DNA from 3 places in the Xenorhabdus entomophaga genome. Region 3 is predicted to be linked to each of the others. Evidence: predicted binding sites of a transcription regulator. Region 3 holds the regulator's gene; each other region holds the start of a gene.
What was found. Region 3 encodes PhoB, which activates phosphate uptake and scavenging genes when phosphate is short. Its sites were predicted from a motif close to CTGTCATAAAACTGNCNNAT; they were not measured.
Positions count from the first base shown of each region.

Region 1 (10,499 bases), on a different contig from region 3:
TCATAACTTATTCAAATTTATAACATCAGCAATAAATAGAATCATCATGATGAAAATAATGGCTTTTTTACGTATAGCCAGTCAAGGGCTTTTTATCCGGCGCGCCGTAAAACCCCGTCATTCAGAGGCTGCTAATTCTTTTTTTGAAAGATCCTGAACTGGCACAATGGCACCAGTTCAGGAAATTAGTTAAGTAAGCTAACGTTTCTTGGTTAATTAACGTTTGCGCTAATTAACGTTTTTTATTAAAGGCAGCCGCCAACGCATCACCCATGGCGCTGTTGGCTAAAGGTGCAGAACCTGAACGCGAAATATGGCGGTTTCTGCCATTGCCGTTGCCGTTGCGGTTATTACGACCCTGAGCATTGCTATCCTGACGGTTACCGCCTTGAGAGCCTCGGCGTACTTGTGTTTCACCAGGTTGTTCATCAAGACGCATGGTCAGTGCAATACGCTTGCGGTTGAGATCAACATCCATCACCTTCACTTTGACGATATCACCCGTTTTCACCACGGTATGTGGATCTTCTACGAAGCGATCGGACAGGGAGGAGATGTGCACTAAGCCATCCTGATGGACACCGATGTCAACGAAAGCACCGAAATTAGTGACGTTGGTGACTGTACCTTCCAAAATCATGCCTGCACGCAGATCTTTCATCGTTTCAACCCCGTCAGCGAAAGTCGCTGTTTTGAACTCAGGGCGCGGATCCCGGCCCGGTTTTTCCAGCTCTTTCAGAATATCAGTAACGGTTGGGAGACCGAATTTCTCTGTCGTGAAATCCCGGGCACTCAGGTCACGCAGAGAAGCAGGATTGCCCATCAGTTCAGGCAGGGTCTGCGCGGTTGTTGCCAGAATTTTCTCAACGACCGGATAAGCTTCTGGGTGAACAGTTGATGTATCCAGCGGATTATCCCCCTGATTGATGCGCAGGAAGCCCGCACATTGCAGGAAGGCTTTTGGCCCCAGACGGTGAACTTTCAGCAGTTCATCACGGTTGTTGAAGCGACCGTTCTCATCACGCCAGTTAACGATATTCTGGGCAACATTGCGGCTCAGGCCGGCAACGCGCGTCAGCAAGGCGACGGATGCCGTATTCAGGTCAACACCGACGCCGTTTACACAGTCCTCAACCACATTATCCAGTTTTTTGGCAAGCTGGACTTGGCTGACGTCATGCTGATATTGACCAACACCGATGGATTTCGGCTCGATTTTTACCAGTTCTGCCAGTGGATCTTGCAGGCGACGGGCGATGGAAACCGCACCGCGCAGGGAAACATCCAGTTCAGGGAATTCCAGTGCAGCCAGTTCAGAGGCGGAATAGACGGATGCCCCCGCTTCGCTGACCACGACTTTCTGTGCGGTAACGTCAGGATACTGTTTCTGCACGTTGGCAAAGAAACGCTCTGTTTCACGGGAAGCCGTACCATTGCCAATGGCAACCAGCTCAACCTGATGCTTGGTGCACAGTGCTGCAACGCTTGCAGCCGCTTTGTTTTCCTGACCCGTGTGTGGGTAAATGGTATCGGTGGCGATAAGCTTGCCTGTCGCATCAACAACGGCGACTTTCACCCCTGTGCGCAAGCCCGGATCCAGACCCATCGTTGCCCGCATGCCCGCAGGTGCAGCCATCAGCAGATCATTCAGGTTACGGGCGAATACGTTGATGGCTTCGTCTTCGGCTTTCTCGCGCAGTGTGCCCATCAGTTCGGTTTCCAGATGCAGCAACACTTTGATGCGCCATGTCCAGCTCACCACTGCCTTGCGCCAGCTATCAGCAGATGCATTGTTCAGGCGCAGGTTAAGGTGATCAGTAATAATTTGCTCGCAGTAACTCTCTTTTGGCGCTTCCTCAAATTGAGGATCGGCGTTCAAAGAGAGTTGCAGGATACCTTCATTGCGTCCACGGAACATGGCAAGGGCACGGTGGGAAGGAACAGCAGCAATGGCTTCGTGATAATCGAAGTAATCACTGAATTTAGCGCCTTCTTCCTCTTTGCCTTCGACAACTTTGGAGACTAAGTGGGCATTTTTCCACAGATATTCGCGGACTTTTGCCAGCAGGGCCGCATCTTCGGCAAAACGCTCCATCAGGATATAACGCGCGCCATCCAGTGCAGCTTTGGCATCAGCGACACCTTTGTCAGCATCGACATAGGCCGCTGCCGCCAGTTCAGGCTCTTGTTGCGGCTCCTGCCATAGCAGGTCGGCCAGAGGCTCCAATCCGGCTTCAATGGCGGTTTGCCCACGGGTACGGCGTTTCGGTTTATATGGCAGGTACAGGTCTTCCAGTTCAGTTTTGCTCAATGTCGCATTAATTGCGTTTTCCAGCTCAACGGTTAACTTCCCCTGTTCCTCAATCGATTTCAGAATAGTCTGACGGCGGTTGGACAGTTCGCGTAGATAACCGAGGCGGTTTTCAAGCTGGCGGAGCTGCGTGTCATCCAGACCACCGGTGGCCTCTTTACGGTAACGGGCAATGAAAGGAACTGTATTCCCTTCATCAAGCAGAGTAATGGCGGCTTGGACTTGCTGTGGCTGAGCCTGTAGCTCACCGGCAATGATTCGACTTAAAGATTCATTCATGGTCTGTTTTCTTCAACTTTCTTAGCGCCCGTAGATATCGTCGGATATCATCAGGCAGAGCCGGATAGGGTCAAATTTCATCTGAAACAATATCGGCATGGTTCAAACTGGCTCCATTTATACGTGCTGAGCGCGATAATTTCCAGTTTAGCGCGATATTTCGGTCATGTTGCGACAGAATTCATCGAATATCTTCTGGGTTGAGATATAGTACACCGCCATTAATCATCTTTTCTCAAGTGAGTTTTTTCATGGCCAAGAGTCACTACATTACCCGGGAAGGTTGGCATACGCTTGATCAGGAACTGAAATATCTCTGGAAAGTTGAACGACCTAAAGTCACTCAGGCTGTTTCAGATGCTGCTGCGTTAGGGGATCGTTCAGAGAACGCAGAATACATTTATGGTAAGAAAAGGTTAAGAGAAATTGACCGTCGGGTACGATTCTTGTCCAAGCGTCTGGATGTCCTGAAAATTGTTGATCCTGATCCGCGGCAAGAGGGAAGAGTCTTTTTTGGGGCATGGGTGAAAGTCGAAAATGAAAATGAAGAAGAACATATTTTTCGACTGGTAGGGCCGGATGAATTTGAGCCGGCCAGGAAGTGGATTTCCATTGACTCTCCCGTGGCAAGGGCGTTGCTTGGCAAGCAAACTGATGATGAGGTTACGGTGATGACGCCCAATGGCATCGTGACGTATTGGATATTGGAAATCAGTTATCAGTCTTTAGCATAAATCATGGTGGTTATGTGACCTAAACAGGAAACAAGGAGAGAAAACCTAACCATAAGCAATTATTGCTAATGCCGTTAATGGCCTTAAAATACATGCGGTTAGTCTCTATTGAATTATGGGTTTTCTGTGAGAGTGCTAGATATTGCGGGCATGGAGCATCTTGGGAGCTGAAACATGCAAGAGAGTTATAAGATCCTTGTTGTTGATGATGATATGCGCTTGAGGGCGTTATTGGAGCGTTATTTATCTGAGCAGGGATTTCAAGTTCGTAGCGTAGCAAATGCAGAACAGATGGATCGTTTATTGACCAGAGAAGCCATTCAGTTGATTGTTTTGGATTTGATGTTGCCGGGTGAAGATGGATTATCGGTTTGCCGAAGATTGCGAAGCCAGCATAATCCGATTCCGATCATCATGATATCCGCAAAAGGGGAAGAAGTTGATCGCATTGTGGGCCTTGAAATCGGCGCGGATGATTACCTCGCCAAGCCTTTTAACCCACGTGAGCTGTTGGCACGTATGCGGGCTGTTTTACGTCGTCAGGCCAGTGAATTGCCGGGAGCTCCGGCATCGGATGATGCCGTCATCAAGTTTGGCAAATTTAAACTTGATCTCGGAACGCGAGAAATGTTCCATCAGGATGAATTGCTGTCTTTAACCAGTGGGGAATTTTCAGTACTGAAAGTTCTGGTTTCTCATCCTCGTGAGCCGTTATCACGGGATAAATTGATGAGTCTGGCACGGGGGCGGGAATATGGTGCGATGGAGCGCTCCATTGATGTTCAGGTTTCCCGTCTGCGTCGTCTGATTGAAGAAGATCCCGCTCATCCCCGCTATATTCAGACGGTTTGGGGGTTGGGCTACGTTTTTGTTCCTGATGGAAGCAAAGTATGAAAAGGCTTTGGCTTTCGTTGCTCACCTTGTTTCCCTATATATTATCTTTGTCGCTGGGCTGCCTGCTGATCAGTTACTTGGTCGCCCAGTGGTTGGCAACACTGGAAAAAGTTTCATTCAACGTGGTGTTTCCTTATCTCTTTATCGGGGTTTTTACGTCTGCATTATCAGTATTTGTGGTGTTCTGGCGATATTTGCACATCCAGAAGCAATCACTCAAAACAATACAAAAAGCAGCGATGGATATGGGGAAAGGGAGAAAGGTGGCTCCACTGCCGGAAGTAGGAGCGCCCGCCATACGCTCACTGACTAGAACCCTGAATCAGATAGCTGTGGAGCTGCAATCGCAAGAAAGTGCTCGCGTGGTATTAATAGCAGGGGTGAGCCATGATTTGCGCACTCCGCTTACCCGCATTCGGCTGGCGATAGAAATGTTGGAGGGAAAAGATGACTTTCTCACGGAATCCATCCATCGGGATATTGAAGAATGCAATGCCATTATTGATCAGTTCATTGACTATCAGCGGTCAGGGCAAGATGTACCGATGATATGCTGTGAACTGAATGAGCTGCTTGAATCGGTCATTGAATTTGAGACTGCCATTAAAACGGAACAGCGCTGCGCGGCAGATATTGAAAATAACTTATCTCCCCGCCCGGTTTTTGTTTCAGCCAATTCGCTTTCCATTAAGCGTGTATTGGTCAATATGTTTACTAATGCCCAACGTTATGGCAATGGATGGATTCGAATCAGTAGTGGTTCAACAGAAAGATTTGGCTGGTTTCAGGTGGAGGATAACGGCAGGGGGATGACAAAAGAAGAAGCCGCCACTTTGTTCCAGCCATTCATTCAGGGAGAGCGGATACGCAATACTCACAATAATGGTGGAGTAGGGCTGGGGCTGGCAATTATCCGCCGCATCATTGATATCCACGAAGGGTATATCGAAGTGGGAGAAAGTGAAAAGCAGGGGCTATCCATTCGCGCTTATATTCCTTTGAATGAAAAACCGTTATCCCTTGAAAGCGGCCTGTCATAAAAATGTCATAATTCATACATTTTACTGTCATTGAATTCACCTATTTTCCTTCCTGATCCATTTCTTAACCTAAAAACCAGATTGTCGAAGATGTCTGACACTTGTTTTTAATTAATGATGCGTATCCCAGCAGGAGGGAATATGAAACCAATGCGTACCACCATGGCAAGCATTATGGCAGCCGTATTTGCCATGACATCCCTGTCTTCATTTGCTGCCACCAGCTTGACGGGAGCAGGTGCGACATTTCCCGCACCGGTATATACCAAGTGGGCGGATTCTTATCAAAAAGAAACGGGTAACAAAATCAATTACCAAGGCATCGGCTCTTCGGGTGGTGTGAAGCAGATTATCGCCAATACCGTTGATTTTGGTGCTTCTGATGCGCCAGTTTCTGATGAAAAATTGGCGGCGGATGGTTTGTTCCAGTTTCCAACCGTGATTGGCGGCATTGTGCTGGCGGTAAACATTTCCGGTATCAAACCGGGTCAGTTGATTCTGGATGGCAAAACCCTCGGCGACATCTATCTGGGGAACATCAAGAAATGGAATGATCCCGCTATTGCAAAATTGAACCCAGACCTCAAGCTGCCGGATCAGAACATTGCCGTAGTGCGGCGGGCGGATGGTTCAGGAACTTCCTACGTTTTCACCAGCTACCTGTCTAAAGTGAATAACGACTGGAAAGAAAAAGTCGGGGCAGGTTCGACCGTCAAATGGCCAACTGGCTTGGGTGGTAAAGGCAATGATGGTATTGCGGCCTTTGTGCAACGCCTGCCCGGTTCGATTGGTTACGTTGAATACGCTTATGCTAAACAGAATAACCTCACTTACACCAAACTGGTTTCAGCAGATGGCGCAATATTGTCACCTACGGCAGAAAACTTCAGTGCGGCAGCAAAAGGTGCGGATTGGAACAGCAGCTTTGCTCAGGATTTGACACACCTGAAAGGCGATAATGCGTGGCCAATTACCTCCACCACTTTCATTCTCATCCACAAACAGCAGGCAAGTGCCTCGAATGGCGCTGAAGTGCTGAAATTCTTCGATTGGGCTTATGACAAAGGCAAAAAACAGGCGAAAGATCTGGATTATGCCGTTCTGCCGAAAGAAGTCGTCAGTCAGGTACGTGCAGCATGGAAGAGCAACATCAAAGACAGCAGTGGCAAACCGCTTTATTGACAGGCTTTGTTAAACCTCCCCCCTTTCGAGGGGGAAATAACCCAAAATGAGAATTAAGCGTATGGCCGAACGTAAAACGGCATATAAAACGGTATTAAAAGCACCGAGTAAAAATGGCGACATTATTTTCAGTGCGCTGGTCAGGTTAGCGGCGGTGCTGACCTTACTTCTGCTCGGCGGCATTATTATTTCGCTGATCATTGCTTCCTGGCCAAGTATACAAGCATTTGGTTTTACTTTTTTGTGGAGCAAAGACTGGGATGCACCCGCCGGAGTGTTTGGTGCACTGGTTCCGATTTATGGCACATTGATGACGTCATTAATTGCCTTGATTATTGCGGTTCCGGTGAGCTTTGGTATCGCTTTGTTTCTGACAGAACTGGCGCCAAATTGGTTGAAGCGTCCATTGGGCGTGGCGATTGAACTGTTGGCAGCGATCCCCAGCATCGTGTACGGCATGTGGGGGTTATTTGTTTTTGCTCCGCTGTTTGCCACCTATTTCCAGCAACCCGTTGGTGATGTGTTATCAAGCATTCCCATTGTGGGCGAACTGTTTTCCGGCCCTGCCTTTGGTATTGGCATTCTGGCAGCGGGCATTATTCTTGCCATCATGATTATCCCCTATATTGCTTCTGTCATGCGTGATGTATTTGAGCAAACGCCCGTGATGATGAAAGAGTCAGCCTATGGGATAGGCTGTACCACATGGGAAGTAATTTGGCATATCGTCTTGCCTTATACCAAGAACGGTGTGATTGGCGGCGTTATGTTGGGGCTTGGCCGAGCGTTGGGGGAAACGATGGCCGTCACCTTTATCATCGGTAACACCTACCAGCTCGACAGCTTGTCTCTCTACATGCCCGGAAACAGCATTACTTCTGCATTGGCAAATGAATTTGCCGAAGCTGAATCTGGCCTGCATACCGCGGCCTTGATGGAACTGGGGCTGATTTTGTTTGTGATCACTTTCATTGTGTTGGCATTGTCAAAACTGATGATTATGCGTCTGGCAAAAAATGAGGGGTGCTGAGATGACAACCCACGATAATAACCAACAGTCCCGTTTGGCTGGCGCAGTACGTGAAGTAGGAATAGTCAATGAAGTGGATATGAAAAGCCGTCGTCGTATGCAGTCATGGCGTCGTCAGAAGAACCGCATTGCATTGATGTTGTCTATGGCGACGATGGCATTCGGCCTGTTCTGGCTGATTTGGATTTTAATCTCTACCGTGACTAAAGGCATTGATGGTATGTCGCTGGCGTTGTTTACCGAAATGACGCCCCCGCCCAATACAGAAGGGGGCGGGCTGGCAAACGCCATTGTCGGCAGTGGTCTGCTGATATTCTGGGCAACTGTCTTCGGCACGCCATTGGGCATTATGGCGGGCGTTTATCTGGCGGAATATGGCCGCCGTTCATGGTTGGCAGAGATAATCCGCTTTATCAATGACATCCTGCTTTCGGCTCCTTCGATTGTTGTCGGGTTGTTTGTCTATACGGTGATCGTGACGAAAATGCAGCATTTCTCAGGTTGGGCGGGAGTGATTGCATTGGCGCTGTTACAAATCCCTATCGTTATCCGCACGACGGAGAACATGCTGAAGCTGGTGCCGGATAACCTGCGCGAAGCGGCTTATGCACTGGGAACACCAAAATGGAAAATGATCTCTGCCATTACATTGAAAGCGTCAATGTCAGGCATTATTACCGGCGTCCTGTTAGCCATTGCCCGTATCGCGGGTGAAACCGCGCCGTTGTTGTTTACCTCGCTTTCCAACCAGTTTTGGAGCACAGATCTCAGCCAGCCGATTGCGAACCTGCCGGTTACTATCTTCAAGTTTGCCATGAGCCCATTCTCTGACTGGCAACAACTGGCATGGGCCGGGGTATTACTGATTACCTTGTGTGTACTGCTGATTAACATTGCAGCGCGTGTGCTGTTTGCGAATAAGAAGCACTAATATTTTATATAGGTAAAGAGAAGCTCTGATGAATAAGGTTAATGACATCGCAGGAAGCAAAATTCAGGTACGCGATCTGAACTTCTATTACGGTAAATTTCATGCGCTGAAAAACATCACGCTGGATATTGCACAGAATAAAGTCACGGCATTCATCGGGCCGTCAGGATGTGGTAAATCCACATTGCTGCGCACTTTCAACAAAATGTATGAACTGTATGGTGAGCAACGGGCAGAAGGTGAAATCATACTGGATGGCACCAATATCCTGATGGATAAGCAAGATATTGCCTTGTTACGCGCCAAAGTCGGAATGGTATTCCAGAAACCGACGCCATTCCCGATGTCAATTTACGACAACATTGCTTTTGGGGTGCGTCTGTTTGAAAAGCTGCCAAGAGCTGAAATGGATGAGCGAGTCCAATGGGCACTGACAAAAGCGGCCTTATGGAATGAAACCAAAGATAAGCTCCACCAGAGTGGATACAGCCTTTCTGGTGGTCAGCAGCAACGCTTGTGCATAGCCCGGGGCATTGCTATCCGCCCGGAAGTTTTATTGCTGGATGAGCCTTGTTCTGCACTTGACCCGATCTCTACCGGACGTATTGAAGAGCTGATTAGTGAGTTGAAATCGGAATATACCGTAGTGATTGTCACTCATAACATGCAGCAAGCGGCACGTTGTTCTGATTACACGGCATTTATGTACCTCGGTGAACTGATTGAATTCAGCGATACTGACAGACTGTTCACCACACCAAAGATGAAGCAGACTGAAGATTATATTACCGGCCGTTATGGCTGATTCGGCATAGACATGGGGAATAGCAAACGGGGAATAACATAAGATGGACAATCTGAACCTCAGCAAACACATATCCGGTCAGTTTAACGCTGAACTGGAACATATTCGTACCGAATTGATGACAATGGGCGGGCTGGTGGAAGAGCAGCTCAGTAAAGCGATTCTGGCGATGCACAATCAGGATGAAGCGCTGGCACGGCAAGTGATTGAGGATGATCAGAAGGTCAACATGATGGAAGTGGCGATCGATGAAGCCTGTGTCCGCATCATTGCAAAACGCCAGCCGACCGCCAGCGATTTGCGCCTTATCATGGTGATTTCCAAGACTATTGCCGAACTGGAACGCATTGGGGATGTCGCCAATAAAATTTGCCAGACTGCGCTTGAGAAATTTTCACATCAGCAGCAATCGTTGCTGGTTAGCCTGGAATCATTGGGGCGCCACACTATCCAGATGCTGCACGATGTACTGGATGCTTTTGCCCGCATGGATTTGGCAGAAGCCATTCGCATCTATCGTGAAGATAAAAAAGTCGATCAGGAATACGAAGGCATTGTCCGCCAGTTAATGACTTATATGATGGAAGATCCGAGAACGATCCCGAATGTTATGACTGCCCTTTTCTGCGCCCGCTCCATTGAGCGTATTGGCGATCGGTGCCAGAATATTTGTGAATTTATCTTTTATTACGTTAAAGGGCAGGATTTTCGCCACGTGGGTGGTGATAATCTGGAAAAATTGCTGACCAAAGACGAATAATGTTAACTGGCTGAAACGCTGGTATTTTCCCTCGGCGTTTTCTTTTTCTTATATTCTTTTAGGCTATAAATATAGCATTTTATATTATTTCATGTGCTATACCTAAATTGATAGCTTTTGTTGGTCATATAAAAATTAATAATCAACAGGGGTGTTCAATGAAGATTCGCAATAAATCCCGCGTAGCGGTTACTGCGCTGCTGACCAGCCTGACTCTGGTTTCTGGTCTGGTTTCTGGTGTAGCAAAAGCAGATAAGCTTGATGACATCAAAAAAGTCGGTACGGTACGTATTGCGGTATTTGACAGTAACCCGCCATTTGGTTTTATCGATCCGCAAACGAAAAAACTGGCAGGCTATGATGTGGACATTGCCAATGCCATTGCCAGTGATTTGGGGGTGAAGCTGGAACTGCGCCCAACAAACCCGGCAAACCGCATTCCTCTGCTTTCTTCCAAGAAAATTGACTTAATCGCTGCCAACTTCACGGTGACTGATGAGCGAGCTAAACAAGTCGATTTTTCCATTCCTTAT
Region 1 is NZ_JBBMXH010000030.1:18,873-29,371, reverse strand. Features, by position in the region: gene AAC854_RS08415 (Tex family protein) at 233-2,590, opposite strand; gene greB (transcription elongation factor GreB) at 2,842-3,324, shown strand; gene ompR (osmolarity response regulator transcription factor OmpR) at 3,499-4,218, shown strand; gene AAC854_RS08400 (ATP-binding protein) at 4,215-5,258, shown strand; gene pstS (phosphate ABC transporter substrate-binding protein PstS) at 5,400-6,440, shown strand; gene pstC (phosphate ABC transporter permease PstC) at 6,502-7,470, shown strand; gene pstA (phosphate ABC transporter permease PstA) at 7,550-8,401, shown strand; gene pstB (phosphate ABC transporter ATP-binding protein PstB) at 8,430-9,206, shown strand; gene phoU (phosphate signaling complex protein PhoU) at 9,250-9,966, shown strand; gene AAC854_RS08370 (ABC transporter substrate-binding protein) at 10,125-10,499, shown strand, end outside.
Region 1: a site for PhoB is predicted at 5,283-5,302, ahead of pstS (phosphate ABC transporter substrate-binding protein PstS). Genes of this name have one in related genera too.

Region 2 (10,499 bases), on a different contig from region 3:
TCAGCACCATGTATTTGTATAGTTTCTCCATTTTGTCCCGTGATCATTTCCACAACTTTTGTGACATCTGGGCGTACTTTTCCAACAAACCGATTCTCCTTTGGCTTAATAAAGATACCACGCGCAACACGCTCAATTTCTTTCTTTTCAACCATACGTGAAAGTGCCTTGTCCACTGCCGCACGCGAACCAAGGGACAGAAAAAATTCACTCGTGAATAGTTCGCCTAACTCATAATTGTGAACACATTGCCTTATCGATTGTGAAATTGTCATAATTTCCCCTATGTAACAGAAGCCTATTAGACAGAAAAAGTCATATATTTTCTGACATCACAAATCAAATTCTGAACAAAAACAGAGCATAAATCAACCAAAATAAATGAATGAAAGTTTATGAGACTCCACCAAACAACGGCAACGCCATAATAATGGCATCTTCCTTTCCCGTCGCAGTCGGGTAATAATTCTTACGGATAGAAACCTCATTGAAACCCAGATCTTCATATAACCGGATAGCGGATTGATTTGAACGCCGCACCTCAAGCCATAGGGTGTTTATCTGCTTTTCAGGCAAGTTATCAATGAGATGGTTTAACAATGCCCTGCCATATCCCCTTGATTGATATTCAGGATCAATGGCGATATTAAATAGTGTGGCTTCATCCATCACATATTGCGTTATCGCAAAACCGATAATCTGGTCATTCAACATTATTTTATAGTTGAGATAGCGCTCGCCCTGATTGGAGTAAAACGTTTTTTCACTCCAAGGAAATGCGTGGCTGGCCTGTTCTATTTGAAATGCTGTGGGAAGATCAACGGGAGTTAATAGAGAAATATTCTTCATAATGGTAAATTTGTTGCCAAAGAGCGCGTTTTGCATTCCCATCAAGAGATAAGTCATTTAATGCCGGGCTTCTCAAAGAAATCCCTTGTATTGATAGGGTAATATCAACCCCCAGCAGCCAGTACGGGCAGTGGATTGATTCCGAAAGTAGCTCAACATCTTTTGTCGTGATGCAGTATACCGATGAGGCATCAATCCCCATGGCTGTAAAAATATCAGCAAATAATGAATGACTTAAGTCAATATGATCATGGGTAATGATCAATAGACGGGTTGAATCAGGGATGAGGACAGATAATTCACCTTGCAAGGCCATCGGGCTACGCAAAACCCATTGAGTAATCCCCAACTGGGAGAGTAATCTGTCACGCTTCGTCATCGTGTTTTATTCCATCTGCCATAAAAAATAACAGGTAATATATTATCAGAGGGCTTATCTTTGCGCCAATCAGTACGGCATTTCAATACTGCCCACTGGTATTTATACTTGGATAAAAGATTTATAAGGAGCTATTCATAGATGTCAGTATTAACCCCGGCCAGCGAAGTTATCCTGCGCCATCATGAGCAATTCCGCTCCCATCATCTGCTTTTTGCCGGTGATCTTCAGGACAATCTTGCGACAGAAATCGAAGCTGCAAGTGTACGGGTGCATACGAATCAGTACCACCATTGGCAATCCCTGATTCGTCAACTCGGTGACAATGCTTACTTTGGCCTTGTGGCAGACAGCACATTTATCAAAGAGTGTGATACGCTGATTTATTATTGGCCAAAAAGCAAGCATGAAGCACGTTTTCAGCTACGTAATCTGTTTTCCGTTCTGTCTCCCAACACTGATCTTTTTATTGTGGGTGAAAACCGCAGTGGCGTACGTAGCGTTGATAAATTGATGGAAGGTATAGCTACTTTCCATAAAATTGATACTGCCCGCCGTTGCAGTCTGTTTTATGGTCAACTGAAAAATCAGGTTCAGTTTGATCAAAATAACTGGTGGAACAGCTATCAAGTGGGAGATGTCATTGTTAATACACTGCCCGGCGTGTTCAGCCAGGATGATCTGGATGTAGGCAGTCGTCTGCTGCTTTCAACTTTTAATGCCCCCATTTCCGGTAGTCTGTTGGATATGGCCTGTGGCGCAGGAGTATTGGCAAGCGTACTGGGTAAGAAAAACCCTGATTTGACTTTGACATTGAGTGATGTCGGTGCTGCCGCAATCACATCCAGTAGAGCAACGCTGAAAGCCAATAAGTTGGAAGGCAATGTCGTCACCAGCAATGTATATTCTGCCATTGAAGAGAAATTCGACTGGATCATTTCCAATCCACCATTCCATGATGGCTTGAAAACTAATTTGACCGCGGCTGACGATATGATCCGTATGGCACCAAACTATCTGAAATCAGGGGGGAAATTGCGGATCGTTGCAAACGCTTTCTTACCTTATCCTGCTCTGTTAGATAGTGCCTTTGGCAAACATGAAGTGCTTGCACAAACAGGCAAATTCAAAGTGTATCAAGCAACAAAGAAGTAACTTAGGCTTTAAACAGGCTCCCCGTTTTGCCTGCTCCAGCTTAACGAGCAGGCAATTTCGCCAAAACATCAACATGCTGATTTTTACACCAATCACTCTTTCTTCCACTAAATAATGATTGACGCCAGCCATAAAATCTCTAGAATGCGCCTCCAAGCTATTCGTTTAAGTAATAGTGTCTGAATATGCGAGGGTGGCGGAATTGGTAGACGCGCTAGCTTCAGGTGTTAGTGTTCTTACGGACGTGGGGGTTCAAGTCCCCCCCTTCGCACCAAATCAGATAACTATCGGTTAAACAAATGGGATAAATGGCAGTACCTGCGAGGGTGGCGGAATTGGTAGACGCGCTAGCTTCAGGTGTTAGTGTCCTTACGGACGTGGGGGTTCAAGTCCCCCCCTTCGCACCACTGTTTCATTTTCCTTCTTTTTATCTCCCTTTTCTTCACTTTTCTATTTTATTTCCCTGCCCTTATTGTTCAGATTCATTTATTTCAAATTCATTGCGTCGCGTATGGTAAAAAACAGATCCGTCTGATCGGTTAGTCCAACAACATTAGCGGCATGTGGGCCATAAGCAGCAACCCGTAACTGTGCTCCTGTATGCCCTTGGCTACCTCCTTCCGAATTCCCGTAGTTTACTGTCATGACAGCCCCGTCTTTAGTAATCAATGAACGCGTCAAACCCGGCGAGTTTGCATCAGGCCCAATGATCTGGCTGGAATGTGCATGATCAGCAGTCACAATCACTAACGTATCACCCTGTTCTTTCGCAAATTTAAGCCCTACTTGTACCGCCTTATCTAAAGCGACAGTTTCACCAATCTGCGCACAAGGATTGGCATTATGATCCTGTTTATCAATCGAAGCACTTTCGACTTGCAGGAAAAAGCCATTTTTGTTTTCCTTCAGTAAATCAATCGCTTTTTCTGTCATTTGCTGCAAAGTCGGTGCGTTAGAATTTAATTTAGAATTTACGTCGCACTTCACAGGCTTTTCATTGATATTACCGTGATAAACCGCCTTTGGCCCTGCCCAGGCGACGTCCATATTTCCATCATGGAACAAACCTAACAAGGGCTTTTGTTGATTGGCTTCTTTGACGGCAGTTAACGACTGCGCATCGGTTACCCATTGATATCCCTGACTCAATGCCTGTTGTTGTAATGTTTTTCCTTTATTGATGCCGGATACTGATTGTTGGGTAAATGATTTCGCACCGCCCCCCAAAGTCACATCAGCGCGTGTTGCCAGTAATTGCTCAGTTATGGAACCTTTACCGCCATTTTCTAATGCATTCGTGGGACATTCTTTTGATGTTTCTTCCGGGCCATAACATTTACGGTTTGTGATATGTGCGTACAGGGCCGCTGGAGTCGCATCCTGAATTTCAGATGTCGTCACATTTCCCGTTGCTTTACCGTTCTTTTTGGCCAATTCCAAAAGGGATGAGTGAGCGTTACCAAAAACATCAATGCCTAATGCCCCGTTATAGGTTTTCACTCCCGTTGACCATGCGGTGGCGGACGCCGCTGAATCCGTCACGTAGTTGGGTTTTTGCGTTTTCTTATCCAGCGAATAGTGAGTATATTGTCCGGTAAATGGCAATGCGTCGATCCCTTTAAAGAATCCACCAGCGCCTTCTGCATAATTACGCGCAATGGTAATCTCAGAGTCCCCCATGCCATCGCCGATAAACAAAATCACATTTTTCGCTTTGTTGTTACTCAGGGCGGCCTTAAGTGCTTCAGTTTGATCTTGAGTCAAACGGCGCGCACCACCAAATTCAGTCATATTACCTTGCGCTGCGCGCTGTTGCGCCATAATGTGATTTGAATCGCCAGCGGCCCAAGCAGGCATAACAGCTCCTGACATCAATACAGTAATGGCAGCAGCAAGCAGCTTTTTTTCATAATTACGCGACATAGGTTTTTCCTTGCAGTCAGATGAATATACCCGTCGTCTTTCAAGTATAGCCTTGCCGGCTGTACCTTAAAATCCATTGGGTCAAAGATGAAAAATCAGCATGTTGAGTTGCCCGGATAATAGATATGTCACATGACAGTTATTTGAACCTATGACGACATTCTGATGACAGGAAGATTTTTTAAAAGATGAAAAGTGAAATGAAGCGCCACAGCAGCTAAAGGCCGGATGGCGCTCTACCAATAAACCAGCATTCCGTTAATAACGCATGATGACCGACTTCAGTTCCGTATAATGCTCAATGAAAGCGCTGCCAAATTCACGCCCCATCCCAGAGGATTTCATTCCCCCAAATGGAACGGCAGGATCGAGGAACGTATGCATGTTGATCCATAGTATTCCCGCTTCAATGCGAGATGTCATACGCATCGCTTTGCCCAGGTCGTTAGTCCATAAACTGGCGGATAAACCGAATGGTGTTGCATTCATCATGGCAATCAGTTCTTCCTCATCGTCATAACTGAGGAAAGTACCAATTGGCCCGAATGTTTCTTCTTTCATCAATGTATCGTCAGCACTTTTGGCACGGATCACGGTTGGCATAACAAAGAAACCCTTCCTTTCCACAGCATGGCCGCCATATACGATTTCACTCCCCTCCTGACGCGCTTTTTCAAACAAAGACAGAATTTTTTCATAATGCTCTTTATTTGCCAAAGGCCCTATTTCCGTCGTTTCATCAAGGGGAGAACCCATTTTCATCGCAGACAAGCGCTCAGAAAGTAATTTCAAAACCGCATCCATATGAACAGAAGGAATATAAAAACGTTCCGCAGCTGCACAGATTTGCCCCTGATTCATATAACCAGCTTCCAATACCCCATCAACAATCTTCTCGACAGGCATATCCGACAGGAAAGCAGCCGCATTTTTACCACCTAACTCCAGCGTTGCACGGAACAGCCCATGTTCCATGACAGATTTGCCAATGAGCTTTCCTGTAGGCACTGAACCCGTAAAAGTGACCTTGGCACACAGAGGATGAGTCAGCAGATGTGACCCAACACCAGCACCAGACCCATTGACGATGTTAATCACACCATCAGGGATTCCGGCTTCTTTTGCCAGTTCTGCCACACGCAGCATGGTTAAGGGGGTATATTCACTGGGTTTCAGCACAACGGTACAACCACTGGTCAGCGCTGCCCCTAATTTCCAGATAGCAATCATGATGGAGAAATTCCACGGAATAATACCAACCACTACGCCTATCGGTTCACGGCGGGTAAACGCGGTATATTTCTCTCCTTTAAATGAGGGCAATGAAACATCCAATGTTTCTCCGCTGATTTTGCTCGACCATCCGGCAAAATAGCGTAAATAATCGGCAGATGCCCCCACATCCAGCATGCGGGATAACTGGATGGGTTTGCCTGAACATAAGCTTTCCAGTTGTGCCAGTTCTTCGCTATTTTTCAGCAATAAATCAGCCAGCCGATTCAGGCAATTTCCCCGTTCCAGGGGTGAAGTTTCTGCCCATACACCGTGAAAGGCAGTTGATGCCGCCTTCATTGCCTGATTAACTTCGGCCTCTCCTCCTTGATTAACCGTAGCTATCGTTTCATCCGTTGCGGGGTTAACAACAGAGAAAGTTTCATTTTCCTGACCAAGAATAGAGACTCCATTAATATAATGGCCGTGAGAACGTCGCAGAAAAGCGGTTACAGACTCCAGCAAATTAACTTCACTCATCATCTCTTCCTCAGTCTAGCCAGACACTTGTCCGTTTATACAAGCCATGTAATGTTTGACGAAACGTTCACTGGTGATTTCCCACAGTACTTCAGTCCCTTTTGCCGCAAACCACGAGTCACCTTCATGATATTCAACCGTAACCCCAGTTTTGACATCCGTCAGTTTTATTGAGCCTTCATGCACTGTTGCCATCTCATCAAAGGGGTAGACCATTTTAAATTTGCCCTTGGTACAGGCAAAAATACCGCAAGTCAGATTATCCGATGGTGCTCCGTGGATCATGGCCGCACTCGCCTGCGGATCTCCCTCTACCACAACAGAACCAAGATTAGTGACACTGCCAATGGGCATTAATTCAGGAAGGGCTTTATCTAATAATAATGGCTTGATCATGACTTTTACCTTTTAACAGTTACCGTTCAAAAAAATCGTGGGAAAAATGCTAAACAGAGATCCGATTAACGACGTCCTTTCCAATAACCCGAAGTTTGGTGCCAAATTTTGCCGCCAGAGAGCAATATATTCCTAAGGCTGTCTTTCCCAATAACATCGAGATGTGGAATAGAGCTTAGTAGTGAATAACGATCGGAGCCTTCGCTCATTCCTTCAGCAAGAATTTTGCAAATAATATGACTCGGGGTTACACCAAAGCCTGAGTACCCCTGAACATAGAACACGTTTTTATGCTTAGGCAGGGAACCAATTTGCGGGAACAAATTAACGCTGCAACATAATGGTCCGCCCCATGCCAATTCTATTTTCACGTCTTTCAGGTAAGGGAAGGTTTTCAGCATGATATTGCGGTTCCATGCTTTTAAATCGGAAGGAATATATTCAATAAACTGTGTCGCACTGCCATATAACAGGCGATTTTCGTTAGTGACACGGTAATAATCAATGACGGGACTGATATCGCTGTATGCACCGCGAATCGGGCTTATTCGTTCAATTAACTCTTCGGGCAGTTCTTCTGTCATCAATTGGAAGGCATACGTATTGATAGTTTTTCTGTAGATAGTGGGTTCGAGCTCTTCATCCAAGAAGCCATTACATGCCCACAACATCTTGCTGGCACGAACTGAGCCGGTTGCTGTACGCACCGTGACCCGCGGGCCATATTCGATATTCAAGACCTGACTATTTTCAAAAATTTTAACACCGTATTCGGAGACAGCCTTAGCTTCGCCTAAAAGCAGATTGAGTGAATGAACATGACCGCCACCCATATGTTTCAATGCACTGGTATAGCGATCTGACCCAATGACTTTTTTGACATCAGACCCTGTATAAAGCTCGATTTCCTCATCAGGGGAAGCGGCACGGAAGCCTTCCAGCCAGCCCCGCAGGGTTTTATCATGCCGTGGATTCCAGCCAAGATAAGCATAACCCTGACAAAAATCTGCCTGAATATCATATTTGGCAATCCGGTCACGAATAATACTGGCTCCCAAGCTGCTGATTTTGAATATTGTTTCCAGACCTTTCTCACCAACATGGCGTTTGATCTTATCCAAGTCATGACCGATACCTGTCATCACTTGCCCGCCATTACGACCTGTCCCCCCAAACCCCAGAGTCCGGCCTTCCAAAATAGCAATATTGGTGATCCCTTTTTCAGCGAGTTCTAATGCTGTATTGATACCAGAGAATCCCCCACCAATGATAACGACATCAACATCCAAATCTTCTGTCAGCATTGGAAAGTGGAGATCATATTTCTTAGTTGCCGCATAGTATGTTAATGAATCAAGTTTATTATTCATGCTATACCCCGTGTGTATCTATCCCCTGATGATATACATCCAGTTACATTGCTATTCTGTTTTTTCAGGGAGATTTATCATATTTATTGAACATTGATTATTTAGGTGTATTCACAAAAGTTTAACAAGCACACCAACAAAAACATTAATAAGTTAATAATAATATGTCAAATCGCTGTCTGTGCATTTCATCTCAAGGTATATATGAATCACATGTACTTAAAATGCTCAAATTGTTTGTTGTTTTCATGTTAATCAAATCACAATTATTAAAATATTCATTAAAAAATGATGAGTTTTATGTTTTCATTTTGTGATAGATGGAAGAGGAATTTTTTTAATACTGAATTATTCTGAAAGGGATATTTGCATGTGTGCCTAATAAGTTTCGGATTGTAACCAAAACAGCCGCCTGAAAGATGAAAGGCATAATCACTAAAAGGAACAAATATGCTACCCAAGAAAATTATCCTTGATTGCGATCCCGGGCATGATGATGCCATTGCTCTCTTGCTTGCTCACGGAAATCCAAATATTGAACTATTGGCTGTAACGACCGTCGTTGGCAACCAAACTCTGAATAAAGTAACCCATAATGCGCTGTGCGTTGCCCGAATTGCCAATATTAGCAATATTCCTTTCGCAGCAGGATGCCATCGACCACTCGTTCGGGAGATCAAAACAGCACCGGACATTCATGGCGAGACTGGCCTGGATGGCCCTATTCTGCCTGAACCAGCAATGAGGTTGGATGCCCGTCATGCAGTGGATTTAATCATTGATGTGATTATGGAAAATCCGCCTAAAAGCGTCACTCTGGTTCCGACTGCGGGTCTGACGAATATCGCCATGGCTGCACGCAAAGCTCCGCAGATCGTCGAGCGAGTGAAAGAAGTGGTATTGATGGGAGGCGGCTACCACAAAGGTAACAGAAGCGCTGTTGCTGAATTTAATATTTTGATCGATCCGGAAGCCGCACACATTGTTTTTAATGAAAAATGGCCTCTGACAATGGTGGGTTTAGATCTCACTCATCAGGCTCAAGCGACGCCTGAAGTTATTGAGAAGATTGCCCAGATTAAAACACATTCTGCTCAATTCGTTTTGGATGCACTCCAATTTTATGGGGACAGGTATCGTGAGAGCCAAGGATTTGGTTATCCTCCGGTTCACGATCCTTGTGCGGTGGCCTATGTGATCGACCCTACTGTTATGACGACCCAAAAAGTCCCCGTCAATATTGAGCTAACCGGAGCCTTAACAACAGGAATGACAGTCGCAGATTTCCGTTTTCCACCGCCTGAAGATTGCCACACACAAGTTGCCGTTAAATTGGATCAAGCTAAATTTTGGCAATTAGTGATCGATGCGTTGAAAAACATTGGCGAAACAACTTATTGAACTTACAAGTCATAAGTCTGTTCGGGAAGAGCCCGCTTAATCATCATGCGAATATATCCTTTGACCATTGAGACGGCCCCTTGATTCAGTGGTTAAAGGAAATTCTATTCAACAAGTCTTATCCCCATCAGCAGCACTTCATAATATGTCAAAAACACATATCATATTTAAAAAAAGAATATAAGTTACAAACAATCACGAGCAAAATTGAGGATCGCCTTCATCATTCAGATCGTAGTCAATAAATTGAATGATGAAGGAGAAGAAAGAATGACGTTTTTTATTGCAGAGAAGTGCTATCGATAATTAGCCCTAATGAGGCGGAAGCATTGTTTTAAAATCAAACAGATCATTCAGTTCAATCTGTAATCCATTGGCAATCACATAAATAATTTCTAAGGTAGGATTTCTGACGCCGCGTTCAATACCGCTGACATAAGTTCGATCTAATCCACATTTATCGGCAAAAGCCTCCTGCGACATCCCTGCTTCTTTCCTGAGATATCTAATTCTTTGCCCAAAAAGGGATCTGATGTTGTTCGATGTTTTCATCCGATAAGTATCGATTCGTGTTACTTATCCGACCACGGACTATGAGTCACTATTCAATTTGAGTTATGATATGATGTGTGACTTATAGTCTACTGTTTAATAACTTACTTTTTAATTGAAAAAACGATAGCTAATTGGAGATCTTAAGGATGGAAAAAAAAGACTGGCATTCCGCTGATATTATTGCTGAATTGAAAAAACGTGGGACAACATTATCAGAAGTATCACGAGAGGCAGGGCTTGCATCATCAACCCTTGCCAATGCCCTACAACGACATTGGCCGAAAGGCGAACGTCTTATCGCGACAGCATTAGAGCGCACGCCAGAAGAAATATGGCCTTCGCGCTATGAAAGAAAATAATCAAAAATAGAACCCAGCGCAGTGCTGGGTTCATTTATAAACCGATCCATTTATAAAACATCAACTCGCTAGTTTTAAACCGATAATACCCGCAACGATCAAGCCAAGGCTCAAAATTCTGGCGAAATTCACTGATTCTCCCAGTACCATAATGCCAAAAATTGCCGTTCCCACTGCACCAATGCCTGTCCACACTGCATATGCGGTTCCTGCGGGCAGATTTTTCATGGCATAGGCCAATAGCCCTACACTAACAGCCATCGCACCGATCGTAATTAGACTCGGAATCAGACGTGAAAAACCATGCGTATATTTCAGGCTTACCGCCCACACCACTTCTAACAAACCCGCAATAAGAAG
Region 2 is NZ_JBBMXH010000026.1:19,847-30,345, forward strand. Features, by position in the region: gene AAC854_RS07600 (DUF6088 family protein) at 1-275, opposite strand, end outside; gene rimI (ribosomal protein S18-alanine N-acetyltransferase) at 394-849, opposite strand; gene AAC854_RS07610 (DNA polymerase III subunit psi) at 818-1,228, opposite strand; gene rsmC (16S rRNA (guanine(1207)-N(2))-methyltransferase RsmC) at 1,370-2,383, shown strand; tRNA gene AAC854_RS07620 (tRNA-Leu) at 2,571-2,657, shown strand; tRNA gene AAC854_RS07625 (tRNA-Leu) at 2,704-2,790, shown strand; gene phoA (alkaline phosphatase) at 2,870-4,306, opposite strand; gene AAC854_RS07635 (aldehyde dehydrogenase family protein) at 4,565-6,058, opposite strand; gene AAC854_RS07640 (cupin domain-containing protein) at 6,074-6,454, opposite strand; gene AAC854_RS07645 (NAD(P)/FAD-dependent oxidoreductase) at 6,520-7,824, opposite strand; gene uriH (uridine-preferring nucleoside hydrolase UriH) at 8,275-9,225, shown strand; gene AAC854_RS07655 (helix-turn-helix domain-containing protein) at 9,538-9,777, opposite strand; gene AAC854_RS07660 (helix-turn-helix domain-containing protein) at 9,927-10,139, shown strand; gene sugE (quaternary ammonium compound efflux SMR transporter SugE) at 10,200-10,499, opposite strand, start outside.
Region 2: a site for PhoB is predicted at 4,459-4,478, ahead of phoA (alkaline phosphatase). Genes of this name have one in related genera too.

Region 3 (10,499 bases):
TAGATGATAAACGGTATGCCATAATGATTGTTAATGTATTGTTGCCAAAAGAATTGCATGTACGATATTAAGTATCGCAAACACTTGAATTTTCACTGGCGAAACTGAATTCTGTTTTAACAATCAGTGAGCAACATAATATTCACTGATAAACGTGAAATATAAAATGATAGTAGTAATTACAGCCAGAATCGCCAACAACTGCCCACAAGTAAAACTTTTATAGCGTCAAAAGGCAAGCGGCAATCCAAAAACCAGAACAATATCCTAAACTAAATTTTAAAATCAGTGATTATTGTTATCTATCATTGAATACACACTATATGATTTGTACTTTCTTCATTCACATTGATTAATAAATAATTTTCCCCGGATTGTTACCATTAAATCCTATTAAACTTAGCTAGTTTTTATTCAAACTCTTTTTAGTTGAAACAATAAGTCGAGATGCTAATAGAAAGCTAAAAATAGATCCCTTTCCTAATGCACTAGAAATATCGAGATTGGTATTGTAGTGGTGCAGTGCATGTTTCACTATCGCCAGTCCTAGCCCGCTACCTCCGGTTTGTCGAGAACGGGCACGATCAACACGATAAAAACGTTCGGTAAGACGTGGCAAATGTTCTGCGCTAATTCCTCCGCCATTATCTTCCACTTTAAACAGCGCCCCCTGAGCCACCCTCTGCCAACTAACCTCAATTCGCGTTCCCTCAGGAGTATGTCTAATGGAGTTATAGACCAGATTAGACATCGCACTGCGCAGTTGTTCCTCATTACCAAAAACTTTCAGTTTTTCATCAACATTAAATATGATGTCATACTGGTTATTACCCAAGGCGAGGGTTTCCTGCTGCAATAGATTCAACATAACGGGAACATCAACCACTTTATTCATGTCCACTTGCGGCCCGACTTCAATTTTAGAGAGATGCAATAGTTGCGTAACCAGACTATCCATTCTCCGTATCTGTTCCTGCATCGTACTGACCGCTTTCTGGTTTACCTGACTACCAAGTACCTGATCCTGCATCATTTCCAAATAACCTTGCAGTACAGTGAGCGGTGTTCTGAGTTCATGGCTGACATTGGCGAAAAAATCCCGTCTGGAATTTTCCAGCAATCTTTTTTGGGTAATATCACGCACCACCATCAATAACTGCCTTTCTGAATAGGGCATGACCCGGAATTCCATCATATTACCGTTGTTCAATTCGATGGTTAAAGGACGGGAGAAGTCATTTGCTGTGATATAGCGACTAAAATCGGGGTAGCGAAGTAAATTGAAAATATGTTGACCGTTATCCTCTGGCCAGCGAAAACCAAGTAAATGCTGTGCCAGACGATTACACCAGAAAATGTTGCCCTCTGTGGTCATCATCACAATGGCATCCGGTAGTGACTCAGCGCCACTACGAAACCGTTTGATCAATAATGCGAGTTCACGACGCCGTTTACGGTTACGCTGCTGCATCTGATAAATGCCGTAAAAGATAGGTTCCCATCCGCCGCGTCCCGCAGGAGGTAACATACTGCGATCTAACCATAACCAATGGGATAATTTCAGCAAATTATAGCTATGCCACACCAGTGCCAAAAATAGCGCGATAACCAATAACCAAGCCAAATGACCAACAAAAAGAGACAAAATGACAGCGGGCAAACAGAAAAACACGAAGCCCAATACCAACTTTTTCCATGATAAACGCTCAAGCACGCTATTTTCTCCGGTACGAAAACGGTATTACCCGAAACCATTCCCCAAACTTCTGCCACTCAATACTATTACCCATCAAAACCACTATTACCCATCAACACCACTATTACCCATCAACACCACTATTACCCATCAACTACCAATCACACCAATACCAATCAACACCAACGGGGTTCATAACCATCAATAACGGGTAGAAAAGCGATATCCTGTGCCACGAACGGTTTGCACCATTTTATCGTGTTTGCCGATTTCCAACGCTTTACGCAATCGCCGGATATGTACATCAACGGTGCGATCTTCCACATAAACATTCGTTCCCCACACATAATTGAGTAACTGCTCCCGGCTATAAACACGCTCTGGATGAGTCATAAAAAAGTGGAGAAGTTTGAATTCGGTTGGCCCCATCTCCAAATCCTGTCCCTGACTGGAAACTCGGTGAGATACCGGATCCAGTATCAAGCCATTCATATCAATGACATCTTCTGCTTCTATGGGCGAGATACGCCGCAGAACTGCCTTGACACGGGCAATCAACTCCTTGGGTGAGAAAGGTTTAGTGATATAGTCATCAGCTCCGACATCAAGGCCACGCACCCGATCTTCTTCTTCTGAGCGAGCCGTTACCATAATGACTGGAATCGCCTTAGTATTATTATCCCGTTTGATTTGCTTGATAATCTGTACGCCTGAACCTCCGGGAAGCATCCAATCCAGTAACACTAAATCAGGATAAGGCTCTGACAGACGCCTTATTGCCGTATCATAATCTCCAGCTTCAACGGACTGATAACCGTTTTGCTCAAGTACAAAACAAACCATTTCACGAATCGGTACTTCATCTTCAACTACCAAAATGCGTTTAGCCATGGTTAATCCTGTCAATATCATTGAAGTCAGCAACATTAACTTTAGGTCATTATGAGTCAATTTTATGACAATTTTATGAAAACTCTTATCTCTCAATCATCAAGCTGTAATCTGGCTCGCAGGAAATATATACCTCATCTGTCATATTTCATTCTTGATGCGAAACTACTCGATAATTCAATAAAAGGGACTGAATTACGCAGGACATCTTTCACATACTCATTATAATTAGCGCTTGTAACAGGTAAGAGAAACTCACAGGCAACGGCGGGAAGACATGCGAATCATTCATACATCGGACTGGCATCTTGGACAATATTTCTTTACCAAAAGCCGCGCAGCAGAGCACAAGCACTTTTTGCAGTGGCTTATTGAAAAAATCATTCAATATCAGGTTGATGCATTGATTATTGCCGGAGATGTTTTTGATACAGGCTCCCCTCCCAGTTATGCACGTGAGCTTTACAACAAATTCATTGTGGCGCTACAGCCCACAGGCTGCCAACTTGTCATTCTTGGGGGAAACCATGATTCTGTCGCCACACTCAATGAGTCAAAAGCCCTGCTTTCTTACCTGAATACAACCGTGATTGCCAATGCGGAAACCAAAGAACCAGAGAAACAAATAAAAGTGCTGAATAATAAAGATGGTAATGCAGGAGCGATTCTCTGTGCTATTCCTTATCTTCGCCCGCGGGACGTCATGATCAGCCAGGCGGGACAATCTGGCACCCAAAAACAACAAGCATTACAAAATGCCATTACGGAACACTATCACCAGCTTTATCACCGCGCCTGTGCATTACGGGAACAACTCGGCCAACCATTACCAATTATTGCCACCGGACACCTCACTACCGTCGGTGCTTCCACCACAGATTCCGTCCGCGATATTTACATTGGCACATTGGATGCGTTCCCTGCCCAAGAATTTCCACCTGCTGACTATATTGCACTGGGGCATATTCATCGTCCACAAGTTATCGGAAAATCTGAGCACGTCCGCTACAGCGGTTCACCTATTCCACTGAGTTTTGATGAAGTTGGTCAGGAAAAAAGCGTCTGTTTAGTTGACTTTAAGGCTGATAAGCTTGATAGCATCACGCTTCTACCCGTTCCAGACTATCAACCAATGCAGTTGATTCGTGGCAATTTGCAACAGATAGAGGAACAATTACAGATTTTCAGGGAGTATCAAGGCGAACGCCCGGTCTGGCTGGATATTGAAGTCGCGACTCAAGATTACCTGCCCGATATCCAGAAACGCATCCAAACCCTGAGTGAAGGTCTGCCCGTTGAGATAATTCTGCTGCGCCGCAGCAAAAATACCCGCCAGTTGTCACTATCTAAACAAAATAAGGAAACCCTCACCGAACTGAGTGTCAATGAGGTGTTCGAACGACGTTTAGCGCTGGAAGAATTAGAAGATATTGCGAAAAAGCAACGCCTGATTACCTTATTTAAGCAAACGCTGGATGATATTTCTCAGCAATCACATGAAGAGCCTCTCCCATGAAAATTCTTAGCTTACGGCTGAAAAATATCAATTCCCTGCAAGGTGAATGGAAGATTGACTTTACGGCAGAGCCTTTTGCCAGCAATGGATTATTTGCCATTACCGGCTCAACGGGTGCAGGTAAAACGTCTTTGCTGGATGCGATTTGCCTCGCTTTATATCATGAAACCCCAAGGCTTAAGACCATTTCCAGTTCACAAAACGAGCTAATGACCCGCCATACTGCTGAATGCCTCGCGGAAGTTGAATTCGAAGCCAAAGGCGTCGCTTATCGGGCATTTTGGAGCCAACGCCGCGCTCGTAACCAAGCAGATGGCAAACTCCAACAGCCAAAAGGAGAACTGGCCCTCAAAAAAGACGGGAAAATTCTGGCTGATAAAATTCCAGAGAAAAAAGAAAAAATTGCTGAAATAACCGGGTTAGATTTTGGTCGTTTTACCAAATCCATGCTCTTATCACAGGGTGATTTTGCTGCATTCTTAAATGCGCAGGATAAAGATCGGGCTGACTTACTGGAAGAGCTAACAGGCACTGAAATTTACGGTATTCTGTCTCAGGATATTTATCGACGCCATAAAGATGCACAGTCTGAGCTGGATATTCAGAATACCAAAGCCTCCTCTATTGAATTACTCACACCAGAGCAGCAACAAGCGTACCAAAACCAGCAACAACAGCTTACTGCAGAAGAAACCGAACTCAGTCAGCAAATTAAGGCATTACAAAAAGCCGAACAGTGGCTTGTCAGAAAAGATGAACTACAGCAATCTCTGGCAAAGAATACATCACTTCTGCAACAAACCGAGCAAACCATTCAAGAAGCACAACCCCAGTTACAAAAACTGGCTACCAGCGAACCGGCTGAGAAAATCCGTCCATTATGGGATGCACAACACCGTGCTTTTCATGAAAAACAGCGGCTTACTGAACAACGCATAAAAATAGAAAATGAACGCCAACAACAATTAGCGCTGCTGCAACCTGCTGAACAACAGCTTACACAGTTAGAGAAAAACCGGGAAGAGCACCAACAACATCAAAATCAGCAGGAAAAGCTCATCTCAGAACAAATTATGCCGCTCGATCATAAAATTGATATTCAATCAAAAGATCTGCTGGCACTGGAGAAAGAAATAACGGTACAAGATCGCGAATACTCTGATATTCAATTCCAATACCAAACCACTCAGAACCAGACAGAAATACTGAATAAAGAGCAAAAAGAGCTGGAATCTTATTACGAACAACATCCCCATTATCTTAATTTAGACAGCAAACTGCCTGAATGGAAACAGCTAATCACCCGCCAACAAGAGCGGCAAACGAAAATAAACCAACTTACACAAAACACGCAACAAATTGCCGCCGAAATCACTCACACAACTGGGCATCTTAATTCGCTGAATGCAGAATTAGCGGGACAAAAAAAACAGAGCCAGACATTACACAGTCATCTTGCCAACGCTGAAAATCAGCTCACTGCTTTACAGAAAGCACATCCTTTAGCGCAGTTACAGAAATCTTTATCAAATTATCAAAAACAACTGACTTCACAGAATCAATTGGAGATCTTACTGCCCCAGATCCAGCAACAACAAACTGCGATCACTGCCGATCAAACCCAACTGGCACAACTTCAGGGATCGCTAACACTCTTACCGGATCAAATCGCAACCCTCAATCAACAATTAGCAGAAAAACAGCAGCACTATGACGATCTTGATAATCGCATTCGCCTAGAACAACGGATCGTCAGTCTGGAAAAAGAACGTTCACAATTAAAAGAAGGTGAATCCTGCCCGCTTTGTGGTTCAACTCACCACCCTTTAATCAATGAATACCGAAATATTGCCCTGCCACAATCAGAAGAACGATTAAAAACCCTGCGCCAACAGATTGAACAATTGCAAGAAAACCGCACTGCCCTACAACAAAAGCAACAAATTCAACAGCAACATTGCGAAAAATTGCAGGACAATATTGCACAACTCAACGTCAAACTGGCCGCATTGGTAAAACAATGGCAATACCATTGCCAACAATTACAGGCAACAGATTTACCGATAGATACAGAGTCGGTTAATGATTTTATCAGCCAGAGACAATCTGCTTATTACCAACATCAAACTCAGCAGGAAGCACTTTTACAGGCAGAAAAAAACCATCAGGCAGCCGAAAAAGCCCTCGCAGCCAATCGTGAGCAGTACCAAAAATGTGAAAAAAATATTGAGCTGGAAAAATTCAAACAGGATTCAGCCCAAAAACAATTAGACGAAAAAACGACTGAAATTCGACAGATAGAAACAGATTACGCAGCAACAGAGAAACAGTTAAAGACTGAATTACAATCGACACCTTTTACCTTGCCTTCACATCAAGAAGCAGAGAGTTGGCTACAACAACGCCAACAAGAATTAAAAAATTACCATGAATCTCGTGAAAGATGGCAACAACTACAGAAAGAACAAGCTGCCTTACAGAGCAAACTGAGTGAATTAGAAAAACAAAAAAATAAGCTAACCGCGCATCTTCATGCTTTAAATCAACAGCAGCAACAACAAAAGCAATTACTGGAACAAACGCGTCAGGAACGCCATCATTTATTTGGCGAACAATCTGTTGCTGTCGTTCGTCAGGTCTTACAACAAAAAGCCTATGAACTGGAAGCGGCTTATAAACAGGCCACTACCCATTTGCAAGAATTGCAAAACAAAATGAATCAATTAACCGGTGCAGCCAGTGAAATTGAAAGAAACTGCATCACCACTGAAGCAGCCTGCAAACTTGCTGCCAGCCACTTCCAAACCGGATTGGAGCAGCAAGGTTTTCCCGATCAAGCCTCTTTTGAACACGCCTTATTAGAACCAGAACAGCGGGAAAAATTACAACAATTACAAGAAAAACTGGAACAACAACAATTACAAACCAAAACACGGCATCACGAATCAGAAGTAGCACTACAGCGACATGCAGAAACACAACCGCAATTGCTTGAGCAATATGAAGCCCGGCAATTATCGGCCATGTTGACCGACACTACAGATAAGTTGAAACACAACAACCAACAACAAGGTGAAGTCAGGACTCTGCTAAATAGCGATGCAGCTCGCCGCCAGCAACAACAGGCATTACTGGCTCAAATCGCATCCTTACAACAAAACTATGATGACTGGAGCTATCTCAACAATCTCATTGGTTCCGCAGATGGTGCCAAATTCCGCCGTTTTGCTCAGGGATTAACATTGGATCATCTTGTCTATCTGGCGAATATCCGGCTGGAAAAACTGCATGGTCGTTACTACTTACAACGCAAAAATGATGGCGGATTGGAATTACAGGTTGTTGATACCTGGCAAGCGGATGCTATTCGGGATACCAAGACCCTCTCCGGTGGAGAAAGTTTCCTTGTCAGCTTGGCCCTTGCGCTGGCCTTGTCTGATCTGGTGAGTAACAAAACACAGATAGAATCCCTGTTCCTTGATGAAGGTTTTGGTACGCTTGACCCTGAAACCCTCGATATCGCACTGGATGCGCTGGATCACCTTAATGCGTCGGGAAAAACCATCGGGGTAATCAGCCACGTAGAAGCATTAAAAGAACGAATTCCTGTTCAGATCAAAGTGGAAAAAAAGAATGGCTTAGGTTTCAGTCAATTAGCGCCAGAATTTCGGGTTTAAACACACTGATTAAACATCATATGGTGTATTAACAAACAACTCAAATAATCCAGTTAATGAATAACGATTACCCTGAAAAAGCACACAAATAAAAATGGAATAAAATTATGTTATACCCAATGGATTTCAAGATGCGTCGCGGCGGCAAGGGAATGAATCCCCGGGAGCATAGGTAACTATGTGACCGGGGTGAATGAGCGCAGCCAACAAAGAGGCGACTTGAAAGACGAAGAGTATATACCCAGCATTTATCGAGGCACTGCAATAACTAAAAAGTGTAAAGTGAATTGAGCCTGCCAAAGCAGGCTCTTAATTTAATGTTGAATGACATAAAAATCTTTCGTTGCAATAAATCCCATAAGATTAGAGTAATATCCACCGATATAAGGCTTCACTAATACTGCTGTAACATAATAATAGACAGGAATGATAGGCGTATCTTCTGTTAGAAGGTCAAGCGCCTGTTGAAAATCTTCTTGCTTATTCGTTTCTCCGGCCTTATGTACCAAAGCATCAAAATTATTATTTGAATAAAATGAAGTATTATTCGTCTGATTTGTTGTAAATATATTTAGAAAAGTCATCGGGCTATCATAATCGCCAACCCATCCATACCTGACAACATCAAACTTCCCTTGATGTTCGTTATCCAACAAAACTTTCCACTCCTGAGCTTGTATATTAACAATAACACCAAGATTCTTTTTCCACATCGAAGTTGCGGCAATAGCGATTTTCCTATGTAATTCTGATGAGTTATAAACCAAATTAAATCTGAGAGGATTATCCTTATTAAACCCTGCTTCATTCAATAATTGTCGGGCTTTTTTAACACGTTGAGCTTGTGTCCATGATTGATAATCAGGTTGCTTGAATTTAAAGCCGCCGATTCCCGGTGGAAAAATGGTATAAGCAGGTATTTGGCCTTGAGCAACAATCTTATACGCAATAATATCTCTATCCAAAGCAAGACTTAATGCCTGTCGGACTTTAATATTATTAAATAGCGATTTTTTATTGTTGAATGCATAACAATATGTACTCAGTATTGGTGAAACATGAACCTGTGAACTCATATTTTTCTTTAATGATGAAAAATATGCCAGTGGAATTGTAGATGTAATATCTATTTCTCCGGCCAGATAACGATTTAAATCTGAAACATCTGATGAAAGCGGGAGATAAGTGACTTTATTAATTACCGTATTTTTGTTATCCCAGTAATTAGGATTTCTCACCCCAACAATTCTTTCATTTACTTTCCACTCTGCTAATTTAAACGCCCCACTGGAAACGAAAAATTCTGGTTGAGTCCACTGTTCACCATATTTTTCAACTACTTTTTCACTAATTGGAACTGTGATAGGGAAAGCCAATATCTGTAAAAAATACCCAACAGGTTTCTCTAACGTTACCTCCAGGGTCGAACTATCCAGCGCTTTGACACCCAGCTCTTCCGGTTTTTTCTTGCCTGCCAAAATTTCTCTGGCATTCACAACAGAAGCATCAGCGAAATAGCTACCATAAGGAGAGAGTGTTTTAGGATCGGTTAAACGCCGCCAACTAAACACCACATCATGAGCTGTAATTGGTGTTCCATCAGACCATTTGATTCCTTTCCGTAAGTGGAAAATCCACGTTTTATTATCTTTCGTTTCCCAGCTTTCAGCTAGATCGGGTTTAATCTTACCTTCTTTATCTGTGCGTACTAATGTATCAAAAAAGTCATTGATAATATTTAGTGCTATATTACCTTCAACCTTATCAACATCCAATGAAGCTGGCTCTGAACCGTTATTGCGAACAATTTCTTGTTTTTCCGCTAGTTGAGTGTCAGGTGGAATAACTGCGGCATAGGATAATGCAATACCGCTTAATATAATGCCGATAGCATAAGAAAGTGTTTTAATAATTTCTTTTCTGATTTGACTTAACATATTATAATTCTCTATAGCTGTGTGAGAATTATTTATTATTTAAATTCCATTGTTATGTACATTCTCACTTATGCCCTAAGATCTATTAATCCATTAATAGTTTGCATCGTGAAATAAAAATCAATCATAGCCTATCTCAGTAGGTGTTAACTGCTGCATGCAGTTTGAATACGGCCGTGCGCATAAATCAGGTCGTACATATAGTATAATATATGGAAATTAGTAAGTGAAGATGTTGATCACAGCCCAGATTGAAAATGGAAAATAACATAAACTAATGGATAAGTGATTAAAAGTTGATTAGATCTTGATACATAAATTTATATTAATTTAACTCTACTTATTACCCTGCCATTTGAATGACATACCACCAAGAAAATCAATAAGATTAGAAAACATTAAATCATTTATACATTTTACCTAATATTTACAATAAAGTAAAAAAACCACCTGTATAAAGATGGTTTTACATTCCCCTGAAAATGTAACTTATTGAAACAGCCTATAAATCAATGTTGAATAATATAAAGATCTTTTGTGGAAACATAACCTGTCGGACTCACATAAAATCCACCAACATAGGATTTCACCATTCTAGAGTTAACATAATAATAAATAGGAATTACTGGTGAATCTTTGGTGATAATATCCAACCCCTGTTGATAATAAGATTTATTATTTGTTTCACCTGCCTTTTTAATTAAAACATCATAATCACGACTTTCGTATAAAGAGGTATTTTTAACCTGCCATGACATAAACATATTTAAAAATGACATTGG
Region 3 is NZ_JBBMXH010000034.1:3,771-14,269, reverse strand. Features, by position in the region: gene brnQ (branched-chain amino acid transport system II carrier protein) at 1-22, opposite strand, end outside; gene phoR (phosphate regulon sensor histidine kinase PhoR) at 404-1,714, opposite strand; gene phoB (phosphate regulon transcriptional regulator PhoB) at 1,898-2,587, opposite strand; gene sbcD (exonuclease subunit SbcD) at 2,865-4,103, shown strand; gene AAC854_RS09095 (SbcC/MukB-like Walker B domain-containing protein) at 4,100-7,780, shown strand; gene AAC854_RS09090 (ABC transporter substrate-binding protein) at 8,095-9,717, opposite strand; gene AAC854_RS09085 (ABC transporter substrate-binding protein) at 10,227-10,499, opposite strand, start outside.